DNA from 2 places in the Priestia sp. JNUCC 25 genome. Region 1 is predicted to be linked to the other one. Evidence: predicted binding sites of a transcription regulator. Region 1 holds the regulator's gene; the other holds the start of a gene.
The links. Region 1 encodes CtsR, which represses protease genes until heat stress. Its sites were predicted from a motif close to ATGGTCAATAAAGGTCAAACA; they were not measured.
Positions count from the first base shown of each region.

Region 1 (10,859 bases):
GACACACCACAATGCGCTTGATATGGAACTTTATATGCGTATTGCGATTGAACTTCATTTAAAACGTTTAATCGTAGGTGGATTAGAAAAAGTATATGAAATTGGCCGTGTATTCCGTAATGAAGGTGTATCTACACGTCACAATCCTGAATTTACAATGATCGAATTGTACGAAGCGTATGCGGACTACAAAGATATCATGGCTTTAACAGAGAACTTAATTGCACACATCGCGCAAGAAGTACTTGGCACAACAAAGATTCAGTATGGCGATCAAGAGGTAGATTTAACTCCAGAGTGGACAAGACTTCATATGGTCGATGCTATTAAACAATATACAGGCGTAGACTTCTGGGGAGAAACATCTGTTGAAGAAGCTCGTGCTTTAGCGAAAGAACACGGGGTAGAAATCACTGAACATATGCAATATGGACATATTGTAAATGAATTCTTTGAACAAAAAGTAGAAGAGCAGTTAATTCAACCAACGTTCATTTACGGACATCCTGTAGAGATCTCTCCATTGGCTAAGAAAAATGCGGAAGACCCGCGTTTTACTGACCGTTTTGAGCTGTTTATCGTTGCGCGTGAACACGCGAACGCATTTACAGAGCTAAATGATCCAATTGACCAACGTGAGCGCTTTGAAGCTCAGTTGAAAGAGAAAGAACAAGGAAACGATGAAGCACATGAGATGGATGATGACTTCATTGAGGCATTAGAATATGGTATGCCACCTACAGGTGGTCTAGGAATCGGTATTGACCGCCTTGTTATGTTACTAACAAATGCACCGTCAATCCGTGATGTACTATTATTCCCACATATGCGTCAACGCTAAAAAAAAGATGGCTACGGCCATCTTTTTTTAGTTAATAATATTAGAAAATTTAAACTTTTAATTTACCTCTTGTTTTTATGAAATTGATTTGGTATATTTATATCTGTTGCTAACGCAGACAAGCGAAAACAACAAAAAGAAATAAAAAAGTTGTTGACATTATGTTAATAACTTGATAAGATAGTAAAGTCGCTTAAGAGCGGCGGTTGAACTTTGAAAACTGAACAAAGCGACAAACGTCAACGTTAATTTTTATTTTTTAAATGAGCAAGTCAAACATTTCTTCGGAGAGTTTGATCCTGGCTCAGGATGAACGCTGGCGGCGTGCCTAATACATGCAAGTCGAGCGAACTGATTAGAAGCTTGCTTCTATGACGTTAGCGGCGGACGGGTGAGTAACACGTGGGCAACCTGCCTGTAAGACTGGGATAACTTCGGGAAACCGAAGCTAATACCGGATAGGATCTTCTCCTTCATGGGAGATGATTGAAAGATGGTTTCGGCTATCACTTACAGATGGGCCCGCGGTGCATTAGCTAGTTGGTGAGGTAACGGCTCACCAAGGCAACGATGCATAGCCGACCTGAGAGGGTGATCGGCCACACTGGGACTGAGACACGGCCCAGACTCCTACGGGAGGCAGCAGTAGGGAATCTTCCGCAATGGACGAAAGTCTGACGGAGCAACGCCGCGTGAGTGATGAAGGCTTTCGGGTCGTAAAACTCTGTTGTTAGGGAAGAACAAGTACGAGAGTAACTGCTCGTACCTTGACGGTACCTAACCAGAAAGCCACGGCTAACTACGTGCCAGCAGCCGCGGTAATACGTAGGTGGCAAGCGTTATCCGGAATTATTGGGCGTAAAGCGCGCGCAGGCGGTTTCTTAAGTCTGATGTGAAAGCCCACGGCTCAACCGTGGAGGGTCATTGGAAACTGGGGAACTTGAGTGCAGAAGAGAAAAGCGGAATTCCACGTGTAGCGGTGAAATGCGTAGAGATGTGGAGGAACACCAGTGGCGAAGGCGGCTTTTTGGTCTGTAACTGACGCTGAGGCGCGAAAGCGTGGGGAGCAAACAGGATTAGATACCCTGGTAGTCCACGCCGTAAACGATGAGTGCTAAGTGTTAGAGGGTTTCCGCCCTTTAGTGCTGCAGCTAACGCATTAAGCACTCCGCCTGGGGAGTACGGTCGCAAGACTGAAACTCAAAGGAATTGACGGGGGCCCGCACAAGCGGTGGAGCATGTGGTTTAATTCGAAGCAACGCGAAGAACCTTACCAGGTCTTGACATCCTCTGACAACTCTAGAGATAGAGCGTTCCCCTTCGGGGGACAGAGTGACAGGTGGTGCATGGTTGTCGTCAGCTCGTGTCGTGAGATGTTGGGTTAAGTCCCGCAACGAGCGCAACCCTTGATCTTAGTTGCCAGCATTAAGTTGGGCACTCTAAGGTGACTGCCGGTGACAAACCGGAGGAAGGTGGGGATGACGTCAAATCATCATGCCCCTTATGACCTGGGCTACACACGTGCTACAATGGATGGTACAAAGGGCTGCAAGACCGCGAGGTCAAGCCAATCCCATAAAACCATTCTCAGTTCGGATTGTAGGCTGCAACTCGCCTACATGAAGCTGGAATCGCTAGTAATCGCGGATCAGCATGCCGCGGTGAATACGTTCCCGGGCCTTGTACACACCGCCCGTCACACCACGAGAGTTTGTAACACCCGAAGTCGGTGGAGTAACCGTAAGGAGCTAGCCGCCTAAGGTGGGACAGATGATTGGGGTGAAGTCGTAACAAGGTAGCCGTATCGGAAGGTGCGGCTGGATCACCTCCTTTCTAAGGATTTTTAAATGACGTACGTTTTGATACTTTGTTCAGTTTTGAGAGTTCAATCTCTCAATTATAGAAAGCACACTACTTTCTTCTTATCTAATAAGAAGAATTTTGGTTGCGATTGTTCTTTGAAAACTAGATAACAGTAATTGCTGAGGAAAAGTGAAACTTTTCTTTAATCAAATCAATAAATAACACAACATTATGTTGTACCATTTATTCGCTAATGGTTAAGTTAGAAAGGGCGCACGGTGAATGCCTTGGCACTAGGAGCCGATGAAGGACGGGACTAACACCGATATGCTTCGGGGAGCTGTAAGTGAGCTTTGATCCGGAGATTTCCGAATGGGGAAACCCACTGTTCGTAATGGAACAGTATCTTTATCTGAATACATAGGATATTGAAGGCAGACCCGGGGAACTGAAACATCTAAGTACCCGGAGGAAGAGAAAGCAAATGCGATTTCCTGAGTAGCGGCGAGCGAAACGGAATTAGCCCAAACCAAGAGGCTTGCCTCTTGGGGTTGTAGGACACTCTATACGGAGTTACAAAGGAACGAAGTAAATGAAGCGACCTGGAAAGGTCCGTCGAAGAAGGTAACAACCCTGTAGTTGAAACTTCGTTCCCTCTTGAGTGGATCCTGAGTACGGCGGAACACGTGAAATTCCGTCGGAAGCTGGGAGGACCATCTCCCAAGGCTAAATACTACCTAGTGACCGATAGTGAACCAGTACCGTGAGGGAAAGGTGAAAAGCACCCCGGAAGGGGAGTGAAAGAGATCCTGAAACCGTGTGCCTACAAGTAGTCAGAGCCCGTTAACGGGTGATGGCGTGCCTTTTGTAGAATGAACCGGCGAGTTACGATCCCATGCAAGGTTAAGCTGATAAGGCGGAGCCGTAGCGAAAGCGAGTCTGAATAGGGCGTTTAGTATGTGGTTGTAGACCCGAAACCAGGTGATCTACCCATGTCCAGGGTGAAGTTCAGGTAACACTGAATGGAGGCCCGAACCCACGCACGTTGAAAAGTGCGGGGATGAGGTGTGGGTAGCGGAGAAATTCCAATCGAACCTGGAGATAGCTGGTTCTCTCCGAAATAGCTTTAGGGCTAGCCTCATGTTGTGAGAGTCTTGGAGGTAGAGCACTGATTGGACTAGGGGCCCCCAACGGGTTACCGAATTCAGTCAAACTCCGAATGCCAAAGACTTATCCATGGGAGTCAGACTGCGAGTGATAAGATCCGTAGTCAAAAGGGAAACAGCCCAGACCACCAGCTAAGGTCCCCAAGTATACGTTAAGTGGAAAAGGATGTGGAGTTGCTTAGACAACCAGGATGTTGGCTTAGAAGCAGCCACCATTTAAAGAGTGCGTAATAGCTCACTGGTCGAGTGACTCTGCGCCGAAAATGTACCGGGGCTAAACGTATCACCGAAGCTGTGGATTGACATCTTAGATGTCAGTGGTAGGAGAGCGTTCTAAGTGCTGTGAAGTCAGACCGTAAGGACTGGTGGAGCGCTTAGAAGTGAGAATGCCGGTATGAGTAGCGAAAGACAAGTGAGAATCTTGTCCACCGAATGCCTAAGGTTTCCTGAGGAAGGCTCGTCCGCTCAGGGTTAGTCGGGACCTAAGCCGAGGCTGAAAAGCGTAGGCGATGGCCAACAGGTTGATATTCCTGTACCACCTCCCCGCCGTTTGAGTAATGGGGGGACGCAGTAGGATAGGGTAAGCGCGCTGCTGGATATGCGCGTTCAAGCAGTTAGGCTGATGAGTAGGCAAATCCGCTCATCATAAAGGCTGAGCTGTGATGACGAGGGAATTATAGTACCGAAGTTCCTGATTCCACACTGCCAAGAAAAGCCTCTAGCGAGGCGGGAGGTGCCCGTACCGCAAACCGACACAGGTAGGCGAGGAGAGAATCCTAAGGTGATCGAGAGAACTCTCGTTAAGGAACTCGGCAAAATGACCCCGTAACTTCGGGAGAAGGGGTGCTCTGGTAGGGTGTATAGCCCGAGAGAGCCGCAGTGAATAGGCCCAGGCGACTGTTTAGCAAAAACACAGGTCTCTGCGAAGCCGCAAGGCGAAGTATAGGGGCTGACGCCTGCCCGGTGCTGGAAGGTTAAGAGGAGGGGTTATCCTTTGGGAGAAGCTCTGAATCGAAGCCCCAGTAAACGGCGGCCGTAACTATAACGGTCCTAAGGTAGCGAAATTCCTTGTCGGGTAAGTTCCGACCCGCACGAAAGGCGTAACGATCTGGGCACTGTCTCAACGAGAGACTCGGTGAAATTATAGTACCTGTGAAGATGCAGGTTACCCGCGACAGGACGGAAAGACCCCGTGGAGCTTTACTGTAGCCTGATATTGAATTTTGGTACAGCTTGTACAGGATAGGTAGGAGCCTGAGAAGCCGGAGCGCTAGCTTCGGTGGAGGCGTCGGTGGGATACTACCCTGGCTGTATTGAAATTCTAACCCGCGGCCCTGATCGGGCCGGGAGACAGTGTCAGGTGGGCAGTTTGACTGGGGCGGTCGCCTCCTAAAATGTAACGGAGGCGCCCAAAGGTTCCCTCAGAATGGTTGGAAATCATTCGTAGAGTGTAAAGGCACAAGGGAGCTTGACTGCGAGACCTACAAGTCGAGCAGGGACGAAAGTCGGGCTTAGTGATCCGGTGGTTCCGCATGGAAGGGCCATCGCTCAACGGATAAAAGCTACCCCGGGGATAACAGGCTTATCTCCCCCAAGAGTCCACATCGACGGGGAGGTTTGGCACCTCGATGTCGGCTCATCGCATCCTGGGGCTGTAGTCGGTCCCAAGGGTTGGGCTGTTCGCCCATTAAAGCGGTACGCGAGCTGGGTTCAGAACGTCGTGAGACAGTTCGGTCCCTATCCGTCGTGGGCGTAGGAAATTTGAGAGGAGCTGTCCTTAGTACGAGAGGACCGGGATGGACACACCGCTGGTGTACCAGTTGTCTTGCCAAAGGCATCGCTGGGTAGCTATGTGTGGACGGGATAAGTGCTGAAAGCATCTAAGCATGAAGCCCCCCTCAAGATGAGATTTCCCATAGCGCAAGCTAGTAAGATCCCTGAAAGATGATCAGGTTGATAGGTCAGAGGTGGAAGCGTGGCGACATGTGTAGCTGACTGATACTAATCGATCGAGGACTTAACCAAAACTTTAAAAGCGTAAGCTTTACTCAGCAAACTGTTATCTAGTTTTGAGAGAGCAATCTCTTGTCTGGTGGCGATAGCGAAGAGGTCACACCCGTTCCCATACCGAACACGGAAGTTAAGCTCTTTAGCGCCAATGGTAGTTGGGACTTTGTCCCTGTGAGAGTAGGACGTTGCCAGGCACCTGAAAAAGGACTAGCTATTTTAGCTAGTCCTTTTTTGTTTACAATTTATTTGTTTTATGAAAAAGTATAGTAAGAACAATAAAATTCACGATTTGCAGGTTTTGAAATAAATTTTAGTGGCAACGATAAAAGTAAAGAATAAACTTTAATAGTACATAGTTGAAAATTTTTTCGTTTCCTTTTATATTTAAATTAAGGTCAAATATAGTCAAAGTCAGAAGGAGGGGGCAGCGTGCCAAATATCTCTGACATTATCGAACAGTATTTAAAACAAGTACTTGAATTAAGTGAAAGAGAAATTGTTGAAATAAGGCGCAGTGAGATTGCTGATAAATTTCAATGCGTTCCGTCGCAAATTAATTACGTTATCAATACCCGTTTTACAGTTGAGAGAGGTTATCTTGTAGAAAGTAAGCGAGGCGGCGGCGGCTTTATTCGTATTGCAAAAGTAAAAATGCATGATGCAGCGGATTTGTTTCAGCAAGTAATTGAGATGATTCAAAATGAAATTTCACAAGTAAGTGCTGAAAACGTCATTATTAGGTTAGTTGAAGAAAAAGTCATCACAGAACGAGAAGCAAAAATCATGTTGAGTGTTATCAATCGTTCAGTTATTAATATTGAACTTCCTTATCGTGATGAGCTAAGGGCTAATCTTTTAAAAGCAATGCTTAATTCATTACGCTACCGATAAACTCATGATCTATTTTATTTAGAACAGGGAGTGATGACAGGATGATTTGTCAGCAATGTGAAACGAGACCTGCAACTCTTCACTTCACAAAAATTATTAATGGTGAAAAGACGGAGATGCATGTATGTGAACAATGCGCTTCAGAAAATGGAGATACATTTTCTTTTTCAAATCAGCAAGGTTTTTCAATCAATAACTTACTAGCTGGCCTACTTAACCTAGATCCAGCAGTAACTGAAAATTATAAGCAACAAAGTCAGGAGGTTCTTTCTTGTCCTACTTGTGGTATGACATATCAAAAATTTGCTAAAATCGGCAGGTTTGGATGTGCAGATTGCTACAAAACATTTGAGCGACCTCTTATTCCTTTCTTGAAGAGGCTGCATGGAGGTAATTATCTGCATCATGGAAAAATACCAGCAAGAATTGCAAGTAATCTTCATTTAAAAAAGGAATTACAGGCATTAAGATTGAACTTAAAAGAGTATATCGAAAAAGAGGAGTTTGAGAAAGCAGCCGAACTCCGAGATCACATTCGATTACTAGAAAAGAAGATGAACGAATCGAGAGAGGAGGAAGCGTAATTCATGTCCCAGGATTTGTTCTTTTCCCAGCCTGTTAGCTCTTGGATGCGTCAAGAAGCTTCGAATTCAGATATTGTTCTAAGCAGTCGAATCAGGCTGGCTCGAAATTTAACTCATTATCTTTTTCCAACTCTCTTTTCTAAAGAACAAGCAGTTGAAGTGGTTCGAGTATTCGAGCAAGTTTTTCAAAAAAGTGAGAACACCAATCAGTGGAATTTGCATTTACTAAAGATGAACGAATTACAGCCTCTTCAAAAGCAAGTGTTGGTTGAAAAGCATCTTATCAGTCCTAACTTGGCTGAAGGAGATAACAACGGAGCTTGTTTTTTATCAGAAAAAGAAGATTTGAGTATTATGGTTAATGAAGAAGATCATTTACGCATACAATGTTTATTTCCAGGCCTTCAATTATCTGAAGCTTTAAGCACAGCGAATAAAGTAGATAATTGGATTGAGAAATACGTAGATTATGCGTTTGATGAAAATAGAGGGTATTTAACCAGCTGTCCCACAAATGTGGGTACTGGGCTACGTGCATCTGTGATGATGCATCTGCCGGCTTTAGTGATGACCCGTCAAATTCATCGTATTATTCCCGCTATTAACCAGCTCGGCTTAGTGGTGAGAGGAATTTATGGAGAAGGTAGCGAAGCTTTAGGGAATATCTTTCAAATTTCTAATCAGATAACCTTAGGGAAATCTGAAGAAGATATTGTGGCAGATTTAAATAGTGTCGTACAGCAGTTAATTACACAAGAGCACTCTGCACGAGACGCGCTGTTTAAAACATCTCATGTAGAGTTAGAAGATCGAGTGTATCGTTCATATGGAGTATTGGCCAATAGCCGTATTATTGAGTCAAAAGAAGCTTCACAATGTTTATCAGATGTTCGATTAGGAATCGATTTAGGGTATATAAAAGGACTGAGTCAAAATATATTGAATGAACTTATCATTATGACGCAGCCAGGCTTTTTACAGAAGTATTCGGGAGGTCCCCTAAAGCCTCAAGAACGTGACATTAAAAGAGCCACCTTAATTCGAGAACGTCTCACTATAAATAAAAACACAAATTAAACGTGGAGGGTGACGATTATATGATGTTTGGTAGATTTACAGAGCGCGCACAAAAAGTATTAGCTTTAGCACAGGAAGAAGCACTACGCCTAGGTCACAACAACATTGGAACAGAGCATATTTTATTAGGTATCGTTCGTGAAGGTGAAGGAATTGCAGCAAAAGCTCTTTCTGCTCTAGGCCTAAGCACTGAAAAAATTCAAAAAGAAGTGGAAGCATTAATTGGCAGAGGCCAAGAATTAACGCAGACCATTCATTATACACCTCGAGCGAAAAAAGTCATTGAACTTTCAATGGACGAAGCCCGAAAGCTTGGTCATTCTTATGTAGGAACAGAACATATCTTACTAGGCTTAATTCGTGAAGGTGAAGGCGTTGCAGCACGCGTTTTAAATAATTTAGGTGTCAGCCTAAATAAAGCTCGTCAGCAAGTGCTTCATTTATTAGGTAGCAATGAAGCTGCTTCAAGCCATCAAGGCGGAGGCTCTTCAAATGCCAATACACCTACGCTAGACAGCTTAGCACGCGATTTAACAGTTGTAGCGCGCGAAGGAAGCTTAGACCCTGTTATCGGACGTGGGAAAGAAATTCAGCGTGTTATTGAAGTGTTAAGCCGACGTACAAAAAACAATCCTGTATTAATTGGGGAGCCAGGTGTCGGTAAAACGGCAATCGCTGAAGGTTTGGCTCAGCAAATCGTCAACAATGAAGTTCCAGAAATTTTACGTGACAAACGCGTTATGACTTTGGATATGGGAACGGTCGTTGCTGGTACAAAATACCGCGGAGAATTTGAAGATCGCCTGAAGAAAGTAATGGATGAAATTCGTCAAGCAGGTAATATCATTCTCTTTATCGATGAGTTACACACATTAATTGGCGCTGGTGGCGCAGAAGGAGCTATCGATGCTTCTAATATTTTAAAACCTTCTCTTGCTCGTGGAGAACTTCAGTGTATCGGTGCCACCACTTTAGATGAATACAGAAAGTACATTGAAAAAGATGCAGCGTTAGAGCGTCGCTTCCAGCCAATTCAAGTGGATGAACCAACGTTGGAAGAGTCTATTCAAATCTTAAAAGGGCTTCGTGACCGTTATGAAGCGCATCACCGAGTATCTATTTCTGATGAGGCAATCGAGCAAGCGGTGAAACTATCAGATCGCTACATTTCCGATCGTTTCTTACCGGATAAAGCAATCGATTTAATTGATGAAGCTGGTTCAAAAGTGCGTTTACGTTCATTTACAACGCCGCCAAATTTAAAGGAATTAGAGCAAAAATTAGAATCAGTACGCAATGAAAAAGATGCGTCTGTTCAAAGTCAAGAATTTGAAAAAGCAGCATCTTTACGCGATACAGAGCAACGCCTACGCGAAGAATTAGAAGACACAAAGAAAATTTGGAAAGAGCAGCAAGGTAAAGAAAACTCAGCTGTAACCGTAGAAGATATTGCGATGGTGGTATCTAGCTGGACGGGTGTACCGGTCTCTAAACTGGCACAGGAAGAGACAGAAAGACTGCTGAACATGGAAGAGATTCTTCACTCTCGTGTAATTGGGCAAGAAGAAGCGGTAAAAGCAGTTGCAAAAGCTGTGCGCCGTGCTAGAGCAGGCTTGAAAGATCCAAAACGTCCAATTGGTTCATTCATTTTCTTAGGACCAACAGGGGTTGGTAAAACAGAGCTTGCACGTGCATTAGCGGAGTCAATCTTCGGCGATGAAGATGCAATGATTCGTATCGATATGTCTGAGTACATGGAGAAACATTCTACTTCACGCTTAGTAGGTTCACCTCCAGGGTATGTTGGATACGAAGAAGGCGGTCAGTTAACGGAAAAAGTAAGAAGAAAACCTTACTCAGTTGTTCTTTTAGACGAAATTGAAAAAGCGCATCCGGATGTATTTAACATTTTATTACAAGTGTTAGAAGATGGACGCTTAACAGATTCAAAAGGCCGTACAGTTGATTTCCGTAATACGATTTTAATTATGACATCAAACGTAGGTGCTGATACATTAAAACGAAGCAAGCACTTAGGGTTCACAGTAGAAGCAGAAGGGCAAGACTACAAAGATATGAAAGGAAAAGTAATGGCGGAAATGAAGCGCGCGTTCCGTCCGGAGTTCCTAAACCGTATCGATGAAATTATCGTCTTCCATTCATTAGAGAAACCTCACTTAGCTGAAATCGTTAAATTAATGGCGGATCAGTTAACAAAACGCTTAAAAGAGCAAGAAATTGATCTTGAATTAACAAAAGAGGCAATTGATAAAATTGCAGAGGAAGGTTTTGATCCAGAATACGGTGCTCGTCCACTTCGTAGAGCAATTCAAAAACATATTGAAGACCGTTTATCTGAAGAGCTGCTAAAAGGGGTTGTTCAAAAAGGTCAGAAAGTGACGCTAGATGTAGACAAAGGAGAATTTGTTGTTAAATCCTCCGCTCCAAGCAGCATCAGCTAAATTTACTCAAACCAAGACGAGGCAT
Region 1 covers NZ_CM132211.1:90,421-101,279, forward strand. The annotation lists gene lysS (lysine--tRNA ligase) at 1-841, shown strand, start outside; rRNA gene JNUCC25_RS00510 (16S ribosomal RNA) at 1,123-2,674, shown strand; rRNA gene JNUCC25_RS00515 (23S ribosomal RNA) at 2,900-5,835, shown strand; rRNA gene rrf (5S ribosomal RNA) at 5,899-6,014, shown strand; gene JNUCC25_RS00525 (CtsR family transcriptional regulator) at 6,250-6,711, shown strand; gene JNUCC25_RS00530 (UvrB/UvrC motif-containing protein) at 6,753-7,295, shown strand; gene JNUCC25_RS00535 (protein arginine kinase) at 7,299-8,372, shown strand; gene clpC (ATP-dependent protease ATP-binding subunit ClpC) at 8,393-10,834, shown strand.

Region 2 (10,859 bases), 560 kb from region 1:
TGAGCTTACAAAGTCAGAGATTGATGCACTTATTGAAGAAAAAGTAATTTACGGCGGAATGATTCCGAAAGTAACATCAGCGGTAAATGCGTTATCTCCTTTGCTTGAAGAAGTTCATATTATTAGCGGAACTGATGGATTTTTAGATAAGGAAGGAAAGCTGATTGGTACAGCAATTAAATATAGTGGAAAAGGTGGAGAAGATAGCGATGAGTTCATTGTTTCCAACATATCAACGGTTTGATATCCATGTGGAAGAGGCGCAAGGAACAAAATTAATAGATAACAAAGGAAATGAGTATTTAGATTTTATTTCAGGTATCGCTGTTTGTAACGTAGGTCATCGTCATCCTGATGTTCAAAAAGCGGTCGAAGAGCAGTTAAATAAAGTGTGGCACGTGTCAAATTTATTTCATCAATCGATTCAAGAAGACGTAGCAGGTAAGCTTTTGGAACACTCAAACGGTGATGCAGTATTTTTCTGTAACAGCGGTGCAGAAGCCAACGAAGCGGCGATTAAATTAGCGCGCAAGTACACGCAAAAACACAAAATTATTACGTTTACAAAATCATTTCATGGACGTACATTTGCTACAATGACAGCTACAGGGCAGGCAAAAATTCATGATGGCTTCGGTCCTCTTGTTAATGAGTTTGTTTACGTGCCATACAATGATGAAGAAGCATTAAAACAAGAAATGGACGATAGCGTAGCAGCAATTATGGTTGAAGTCATTCAAGGAGAAGGCGGAGTGGTTCCAGGAACCGAAGCATTTTTATTAACCATTCAAGAGCTGTGTAAAAAGCACGAAGCACTGTTTATAGTCGATGAAGTGCAAACTGGAATCGGCAGAACAGGAAAACCGTTCGCTTATCAGCATTTTAACGTGTCACCAGACATTATTACAGCAGCCAAAGGGTTAGGAAGCGGAATGCCGGTTGGTGCGATGATTGGAAAAGGCTATCTCAAAGATGCATTTGGACCTGGTACTCACGGAACAACCTTTGGAGGAAACCCAATTGCACTAGCTTCAGCCAAAGCAACCTTAAACATTATTTTTAATGAAGCATTTTTGGCAGAGGTTACAGAAAAAAGCCTTTATTTTACCAATGCTTTGAAAAATAGCATAGCAGATTATTCATTTGTAACCGATGTTCGTGGAAAAGGTTTTATGATTGGAATTGAATGCGGAGAACATCAGTCAGCATTGCTTGCAGCTATGCGTGAAAAAGGATTGCTAGCACTGGGAGCAGGACCGCACGTAGTACGATTGCTGCCGCCTTTAACTGTAACAAAAGAAGAGTTGGACCAAGCGATTCATATCATTGAAGAAGCGTTTAGCCAAACAAAAATTACTTCATAATACAAATTTTTTTGAATATGTTTGTATAAAAATTCTGTTTTATAAATAATTATTCGAAGAGGGATGCACAATGAACGGATATTTACACTTAGCAAACGGCGATTCGTTCGCCGGACACATTGAACATACAGCAACGCACCAGGCAGAAGGAGAAATTGTTTTCTTTACTGGAATGACTGGTTATCAAGAAGTTGTGACTGATCCATCTTACAAAGATCAAATTATCGTCTTTACGTACCCTTTGATTGGGAACTATGGTATCAATGAAAAAGATTATGAAAGCAAAAAGCCTCATGTAGCAGGCGTTGTCGTATACGAATGTTCAGATGAAGGGTTCCATTACGAAGCGATGTACAGCTTTAAACAATATTTAAAGAAATGGAACATTCCGCTTATTACACATGTGGATACGAGAGCGGTCGTAAAACGAATTCGAAAAGAAGGTACGATGCAATCTGCCTTTTCGACATCTGCTGAGCCGCCAGCATTTACTGCTGAATGCGATGGATATGTAGTAAAAGAAGTATCAACAAAAGAGCCTGTTACTTACGGAAACGGTGAAAAACACGTTGTATTAATGGACTTTGGCTATAAAAAATCAATTTTACAAGAGCTGTTAAATCGAGAGTGCAAAGTAACAGTTGTTCCTTATTCTACAAGTTCTTCAAAAGTAAAAGAACTGCAGCCGGATGGCATTGTCTTATCAAACGGACCTGGAGATCCAACTCAAGTGAGCAGTCAGCTGGATGAATTAAAAGAAATTATTTCATCTTATCCAACTTTGGGAATTTGCTTTGGACATCAGTTAATTGGGCTTGCTTTTGGGGCACAAACCAAAAAGCTGGCGTTCGGTCACCGAGGAGCTAATCAGCCTGTAATTGATTTAACGAATAACAAAGTGTGTATGACGTCTCAAAACCATAGCTATGTCGTAGACGAACAGACGATTACGTCTACGCCATTAAACGTTCGATTTAAAAATGTGAATGACGGATCGGTTGAAGGTTTAATGCATAAAGACCTTCCTGTTATGTCGGTTCAATACCATCCAGAAGCACATCCTGGACCAAGTGACAGCACGTATATCTTTGATGAATTTATGACGAAAGTACAGCAAGTAGGGAGCGGAAAAGTATATGCCTAAAGACCAAACGTTAAAAAAGATTTTAGTAATCGGATCAGGACCAATCGTAATCGGGCAAGCAGCAGAATTTGATTATTCAGGAACTCAGGCATGCTTGTCATTAAAAGAAGAAGATTATGAAGTTATCTTAATCAATAATAATCCAGCTACAATTATGACGGACACTCACGTAGCAGATCGAATCTATTTTGAACCATTAACAGTAGACTGCGTGGAGAAAATTATTGCAAAAGAAAAGCCGGATGGTTTGTTAGCCACATTAGGCGGACAGACGGGTTTAAACTTAGCCCTTGAGCTTCATGAACAAAACATTTTGCCGAAATACGATGTGAAACTTTTAGGAACACCGATTGAATCAATCAAAAAAGGTGAAAGCCGTGAAGAGTTCCGTGCATTGATGAATGAACTGAATGAACCGGTGCCGGAAAGTGAAGTTGTCACAAAAGTAGAAGAAGCGTTAGCTTTTGCCGAGAAAATTGGTTTTCCTGTTATTGTACGTCCTGCTTATACGTTAGGCGGAACGGGCGGAGGAATTGCTCATTCTATGGAAGAGCTTGAAAAGCTTTCAGCGTCAGGTTTGCGTGAAAGTGCTATTACTCAATGCTTAATTGAAAAAAGCATCGCTGGATTTAAAGAGGTTGAGTACGAGGTTATGCGTGACGTGAACAATACGTGCATCACAATTTGTAATATGGAAAACATCGATCCCGTAGGCGTCCATACTGGAGATTCGGTAGTCGTTGCTCCTTCTCAAACGTTAACAGACGTGGAATATCAAATGCTTCGCTCTGCTTCAGTTAAAATTATTTCATCGCTTGGCATTATTGGGGGCTGCAACATCCAGTTTGCGCTTGATCCAAAAAGCAAGCAGTATTATCTAATTGAAGTAAATCCGCGTGTGAGCCGTTCGTCTGCTCTTGCATCAAAAGCAACGGGCTATCCGATTGCCAAAATTGCTGCAAAGCTATCGGTAGGCTACACGCTTCATGAGTTATTAAATCCTGTCACAGGAGACACGTATGCAAGCTTTGAACCTGCTCTTGACTACGTAGTAGTCAAATTTCCAAGATGGCCGTTTGACAAGTTTTTCTACGCTGAAAGAACGCTTGGTACGCAAATGAAAGCAACTGGAGAAGTAATGGCTATTGACCGTAACTTTACACGTAGCTTCCAAAAAGCATTGTCTTCTTTAGAAATTGACTTACAAGGATTAGAAGTAGAAGAACTGCAAGAACTTTCAACGGATGAATTAAAAAGCAAGCTTAGCGAACAAAGCGATGAACGTATTTTTGTTATCTTAGAGCTTTTACGCCGTGGCACAACGCCTGAGTATATCCATGAAGTAACGCAAATTGATTATTTCTATTTAACACACTTTGCACAGCTGATTAAAATGGAAGCCTCTTTAAAGGAAGTGCGTTTTGATTCGATTACAGCTGAACACTTCAAGCAAGTGAAAGAGCATGGATTTACAGATGCGTATCTAGCAAACGTATGGAATGTGCCTGAGCTTGACGTAAGAGCGAAGCGTAAAGCACTACATATTACGCCGAGTTATAAAATGGTGGATACATGTGCAGCGGAGTTTGAATCTTCAACGGCTTATTTCTATTCCAGTTATTACGGGGAGAGCGAAATTGAACCATCAACGAATAAAAAAGTTGCGATTATCGGTTCTGGACCAATTCGTATCGGGCAAGGAGTAGAGTTCGACTACAGCTCTGTACATGGTGTGCTAGCTCTTGAAAAAGAAGGATACGAAACGATTTTAATTAACAATAATCCAGAAACGGTAAGTACGGATTTTGAAGTAGCAGATCGCTTATATTTTGAACCTGTAACAGTAGAAGACGTATTAAATGTTCTTGATGCTGAAAATGTGAAGGATGTAATTGTTCAATACGGAGGTCAAACAGCTATTTCGCTTGTTAAAGGGCTAGAAGAAGCTGGCGTCAATTTACTAGGGATTACAAATGATGTCATTGATGCACTTGAAGATCGTGACTTGTTTTACAAGCTTTTAGATGAGTGTGATATCCCTCATATCCCAGGTGAAATGGCGAAAGATGAGCAAGAGCTTGTCCAAAAAGCAAAAGATATGGGATTCCCATTACTTATTCGTCCTTCTTACGTAATTGGCGGAAAAGGGATGCTGACAATTCAAAACGAAACAGAGCTTCAGGCTTGTTTACCGGCTATTAAAGCGTCTCATTTCCCAATGCTTATTGATGCTTACTTCCCTGGAAAAGAAGCAGAAGTTGATGTGGTAGCAGACGGAAAAGATGTGTTGATTCCGACAATCGTTGAACATATTGAAAAAGCCGGGGTTCATTCAGGAGACAGCTATGCGCTTTTACCAGCCAAAACAGTAGAAGCAGCACATAAAGAAAAAATGGTGAGCTACGCTCAAAAAATTGTAAACAAACTTCAATATAAAGGGATTATGAATATCCAATATGTTATTTACAACGATGAAGTCTACATGCTGGAAGTTAATCCGCGTGCCAGCCGTACAGTGCCTGTAGTAAGCAAAGTATGCAACACGCCGCTTGTTTCGCTATCAACTCAAATATTGCTTGGGAAATCATTGTCGGAAATTAGTGAAAAGCTAGGTTTATTGCCAGATCCGGCTTACACAACTATCAAGTTTCCAGTGTTTTCGACAAGTAAATTATCAGGAGTTGATCCACTTGTTGGACCGGAAATGAAGTCAACTGGTGAAGGAATTGCGATTTCTTCAACGATTGAAGAAGCAGCAAAAAAAGTATTCCATCAGTATGTGTTAAGTAAAAACGGTGCTGCGGAAGTATATATCAACGGAGAAGCGCAAGGTCTTGAAGCACTTGTGCAAAGCGCGGGCTTAACTCTTGTTAAAGATAAAGAAGTTAGTGAATGGGTGAAAACGAAAGAAGCTTTATTATACGTAAGCTTACAGCCTGAAGATAAAGAAAGCCGTATGTCAGCATTAAAACACGGTTTGATGGTCATGACGGAGGCAGAAACGGCATCGCTATTTTTCCAATCGTTCCAAGTCGATGAATATCAGGTTTCATCACTACAAGAATGGTTTCAAAAAACTAAAAAGGAAGTGACAGTATCATGAGTACAGTATCGGTAAATACCAATTTAAAAGGAAAAGATTTGCTTACGCTTAAAGATTTATCATCAGACGATATTATGTCACTTTTGGAAAACGCCATTGAGCTGAAACAAAAGCATAAAAATGGTGAAATCGTAACATCGTTAAAAGGAAAAACGCTGGGGCTCATTTTTGAAAAATCTTCAACAAGAACAAGAGTTTCATTTGAAGCGGGAATGATGCAGCTTGGAGGAAACGCCCTCTTTTTAAGCAGCCAAGATTTACAGATTGGACGCGGAGAAACGATTGCTGATACAGCACGCGTACTATCTGAATTCATCGATGCTATAATGATTCGTACGTTTGAACACAGCAAGATCGAAGAGCTTGCAGATTACGCATCCATTCCCGTTATTAATGGTTTGACAGATGATTATCATCCTTGTCAGGCTCTAGCTGATTTATTAACAATTTACGAGCACAAGAAATCATTTGAAGGGCTAAAAGTAGCTTATGTTGGAGACGGAAATAATGTAGCGCATTCGTTAATGATTGCATGTGCAAAAATGGGGATAGATATTTCAATTGGATGCCCTGATGGTTATGAGCCAAAAGACTTTGTAACAGCTTATGTTAACGAAATAGCTGCTACAACAGGTGCGAAGGTTACGATTACAAAAGATCCTGTAGAGGCTGTGAAAAATGCCGATGCTATTTATGCAGACGTATGGACAAGTATGGGACAGGAAGAAGAAGCACAGCAGCGCTTGAAAATATTTGCTCCTTATCAAGTAAATGAAGAACTAGCTGCCTATGCTAAGTCAGACTATTTATTTCTGCACTGTTTGCCTGCGCATCGGGAAGAAGAAGTAACAGCAAGCATTATTGACGGACCAAATTCTGTTGTCTTTCAGCAGGCTGGAAATCGTATGCATGTACAAAAAGCTTTGCTACAAGCCATTTTAGCTTAAGAGAAAAACCCTTTCTGAGAATATCAGAAGGGGTTTTTTGTTTAAAGGGAATTAATTGAGGGAACACCCATTGTATACTAAACAGAACGAAAGGTGATTTATGATGAAAGTATTAGTTGTTGGAGCAAACGGAACAACGGGAAAACAAGTGGTAGAAAAAGTTGCAAACAGCAAGCAGCACGAAGCTTATGCGATGATTCGCGACGAAAAGCAAGCAGACGCGTTAAAGAAGCTAGGTGCCAACGTTGTGCTTGCTGACTTGGAGCAAGATGTTTCAGATGCTTTAAGAGGTATGGACGCTGTCATATTTGCAGCAGGTTCTGGAGGACATACCGGAGACAAAAAGACAATCGCTGTAGATCAAAACGGTGCTAAAAATATCATTGATGAAGCAAAAAATCAAGGTGTAAAGCGCTTTGTTATGTTAAGTTCAATGGGAACAGACGCACCTGAGCAAGGACCAGAAGGCTTACAGCTTTACCTGCGTGCTAAAGCGATAGCGGATGAATACCTAAAGCAGTCTAATCTACAGTATACAATTGTACGACCAGGAACTTTATCGAATGATCAAGCTACTGGGAAAATTGATATCAATAATGATATTGAAGATAAATCTCAGACGATTCCCCGAGCAGATGTAGCAACCGTGCTTGTAGAATGCCTAAACGAAGAAGCTACGATAGGAAAAACGTTTGAAATGCTAGCTGGAGAAACTGAAATCGAAAAAGCTATTAAATTTACTCATTAATATAAAAGAGCGGATCTAAAGGTCTGCTCTTTTTCTCTTCCTAATATGAAAACATCTCCATTATGAAACAGAAATCTTAAGGGAATAGTATAGGAGAACATTTCATTTCAGGAATGAGGAGGCAGGACAATGGGACAAAATCGTCATTTTACACCGGGTCAAAAAGCTCCTAATAACGGAGTGTATATTGAAATTGGTGAAACAGGAAGCAACGTAAATAATCCTCAAAAGGTTAAATTAAAAGCAGGAGAGCGTTTTCCAGAGACGGCCAACGATGATCGCCACTGGACGTACATGCGCAAGCCTTAAATAGTAAAAAATAAAGAAGCCATTCTAAATTGAATGGCTTTACTTGTTTTCCTATTGCTGGGTATAATGAAATAAAGGTCAATAAAGGTCAAATGTATCGAAGGAGGATGTTCAATGGATATAAATAAAATGACCCAAAAATTGCAAGAAGGCGTGATGGAAGCACAGTCCGAAGCTATTAAACGAAATCAGCAGGAAGTGGATATTGCTCATTTGCTTTATACGCTCATTCATCAGCAAGATGGTATTGCTCCTCGCATATTAGATCATTTACATATAGATCATCAATCTTTTCAGCAGCAGGTAAATCAATTGCTTGCGAAAAAACCAGCCGTTACAGGAAGTGGTGCTGAAGCAGGGAAGGTTTATATTACGAATAAACTTCAGCAGCTGTTTGTTAAAGCTCAAGAAGAAGCATCTCGTTTGCAAGATGATTATGTTTCAGTTGAGCACATCTTTTTAGCATTAGCACAGGAACCGTCTTCTAGTGAATATGGCAAGTTATTTTCAAGTCACGGTATAACAAAAAAAGCTCTGCAAGATGTGCTTACCAGCCTTCGAGGAAATCAGCGAATTACAAGTCAAAATCCCGAAGTCACATATGAAGCGTTAGCTAAATATGGAAGAGACTTAGTAGCAGAGGTACGAGCAGGGAACATTGATCCAGTCATTGGACGAGACGGAGAAATTCGCCGCGTTATTCGCATTTTATCGCGAAAAACAAAAAACAATCCAGTTTTGATCGGAGAACCTGGCGTTGGTAAAACAGCGATTGTTGAAGGTCTAGCACAGCGTATTGTTCGCCGAGATGTACCTGAAGGATTAAAAGATAAAACCATCTTTTCATTAGATATGGGAGCTTTAGTAGCAGGAGCGAAATTCAGGGGAGAATTTGAAGAGCGTTTAAAAGCTGTTCTTCAAGAAGTTAAGAAAAGCAACGGTCAAATTCTTTTATTCATTGACGAGCTTCATACAATCGTTGGAGCAGGCCGTACGGATGGAGCGATGGATGCAGGGAATATTTTAAAACCAATGCTTGCTAGAGGAGAACTTCACTGTATAGGAGCTACAACTCTTGATGAGTACCGTCAGTATATTGAAAAAGATCCAGCGCTTGAAAGACGCTTTCAACAGGTGCTGGTTGAAGAACCTTCAGTAGAAGATACAATCTCTATTTTGCGTGGTTTAAAAGAACGATTTGAAATTCATCACGGCGTGAATATTCACGACCGAGCGATTGTTTCAGCAGCGGTTATGTCTGATCGTTATATCTCAGATCGCTTTTTACCTGATAAAGCAATTGATTTAATTGATGAAGCATGCGCAACCATTCGAACAGAAATAGATTCGATGCCATCAGAATTAGATGAAGTAACACGACGTGTCATGCAGCTTGAAATTGAAGAAGCGGCATTAAGTAAAGAAACAGATCAAGCAAGCATCACAAGGTTAGAGGCAATTCGAAAAGAAGTCTCTGATTTAAAAGAACGTGCAGATACAATGAAGCTGCAGTGGGAAAAAGAAAAGCAGTCGATTCAGACGGTGCAAGATGTCCGGGAGCAGCTTGAGAAAGCGAAGCGAGACCTAGAAGAAGCTGAAGGGAAATATGATTTAAATAAAGCAGCTGAACTTCGCCACGGACGCATTCCAGCTCTTGAAAAAGAACTAAAACAGCTGGAAGAAACAGCTGCTGAAAAAGCACAAGAAAACCGTTTGTTAAGAGAAGAAGTAACAGAAGAAGAAATTGCTGAAATTGTAGGAAGATGGACGGGAATTCCAGTATCAAAACTAGTTGAAGGGGAAAGAGAAAAGCTGTTGAAGCTTGAGTCAATTTTACAGCAGCGTGTAATTGGACAAGACGAAGCCGTATCCTTAGTGACGGATGCTGTGATTCGTGCACGGGCAGGCATTAAAGACCCGAACCGTCCGATTGGATCATTTATTTTCCTAGGACCTACCGGAGTAGGAAAAACGGAGCTAGCCAAAACGTTGGCACATTCTTTATTTGACAGTGAAGAACAAATGGTTCGTATTGATATGTCTGAGTACATGGAAAAGCATGCGGTCTCTAGGCTTATAGGAGCGCCTCCTGGCTATGTAGGATACGAAGAAGGCGGCCAGCTAACGGAAGCGGTGAGACGCAAGCCTTATTCAGTCGTTTTGTTGGATGAAATTGAAAAAGCCCATCCCGAAGTATTTAATGTGCTCCTTCAAATACTAGATGATGGAAGAGCAACAGATTCAAAAGGAAAAGTCATTGATTTTAAAAATACAGTCATTATTATGACGTCGAATATCGGTTCTCAATTTTTATTAGACGGTTTAACAAGTGAAGGCGAGATTACTGAAAAAGCCAGAGAGCAAGTGATGGCTCAATTAAGACAGCATTTTCGTCCAGAATTCTTAAATCGAGTAGACGACACGATTTTATTCAAACCGCTAACTGTTCATGAAGTAAAAGGGATTATTGATAAGCTATTGCTTCAGCTTGAAAAGCGTTTATCCGATCGTCATATTTCGTTAACGTTAACAGAAGAAGCAAAAAATTATATTGCAGCCTCCGGGTTTGATCCGGTATACGGAGCTCGCCCTTTAAAAAGGTTTATTCAAAAATATATTGAAACAAAAATTGCCAGAGAATTAATTGCAGGGAAAATTGAAGATTATAGTCAAGTGACAGTTGATGTAAAAGATGATGAGTTTGTTGTCAGCGTATAAGTTTTCTAAAAAGGCCATTCATGATAAATTGAATGGTCTTTTTTTGCTATTAAAAGCAGCTCTCTTTTTAAAAAAAATAAAAAGAAATAAAAGAAAAATACATGAGAGCTAAGCGTAAAAACTTATTCAGTTTTAGGTTGTAGAATATATCTAATTCATTTATGATAATACAAAATGGGCAAAGGAGCATGAATGAGCACATGAAGGACCGTATAGAGCTTATATATGACGAAGCATACGATTTTATAGATCAGGCATTAACTAAAATAAGAGCGCTGGATAAAAATGATCTTCAAGCTGAAAATGAAGAAGTGCAGGAAAAGGCAGAACGGACAGAGTTTGCACTTCAAGCTGCACGAGATATTTTAGAAAATATGATTATCCCGGGTAAAAAATTGACTTTTATTTACGAAAAAGGTTCTGTGGTAGTAGAAATTCCCGATAAAAAATAAAAACGACTTCCTTTTATGGAAGTCGTTTTTATTTTGGCAATGCAAAGTGCTCATCAATGGATGCATCACTTTTT
Region 2 covers NZ_CM132211.1:647,457-658,315, forward strand. The annotation lists gene argB (acetylglutamate kinase) at 1-244, shown strand, start outside; gene JNUCC25_RS03465 (acetylornithine transaminase) at 210-1,364, shown strand; gene JNUCC25_RS03470 (carbamoyl phosphate synthase small subunit) at 1,435-2,508, shown strand; gene JNUCC25_RS03475 (carbamoyl phosphate synthase large subunit) at 2,501-5,611, shown strand; gene argF (ornithine carbamoyltransferase) at 5,608-6,558, shown strand; gene JNUCC25_RS03485 (SDR family oxidoreductase) at 6,662-7,306, shown strand; gene JNUCC25_RS03490 (YjzC family protein) at 7,436-7,615, shown strand; gene clpB (ATP-dependent chaperone ClpB) at 7,730-10,333, shown strand; gene JNUCC25_RS03500 (hypothetical protein) at 10,534-10,785, shown strand; gene JNUCC25_RS03505 (helix-turn-helix domain-containing protein) at 10,814-10,859, opposite strand, start outside.
Region 2: the regulator CtsR is predicted to act here: its motif matches at 7,690-7,710, upstream of clpB (ATP-dependent chaperone ClpB).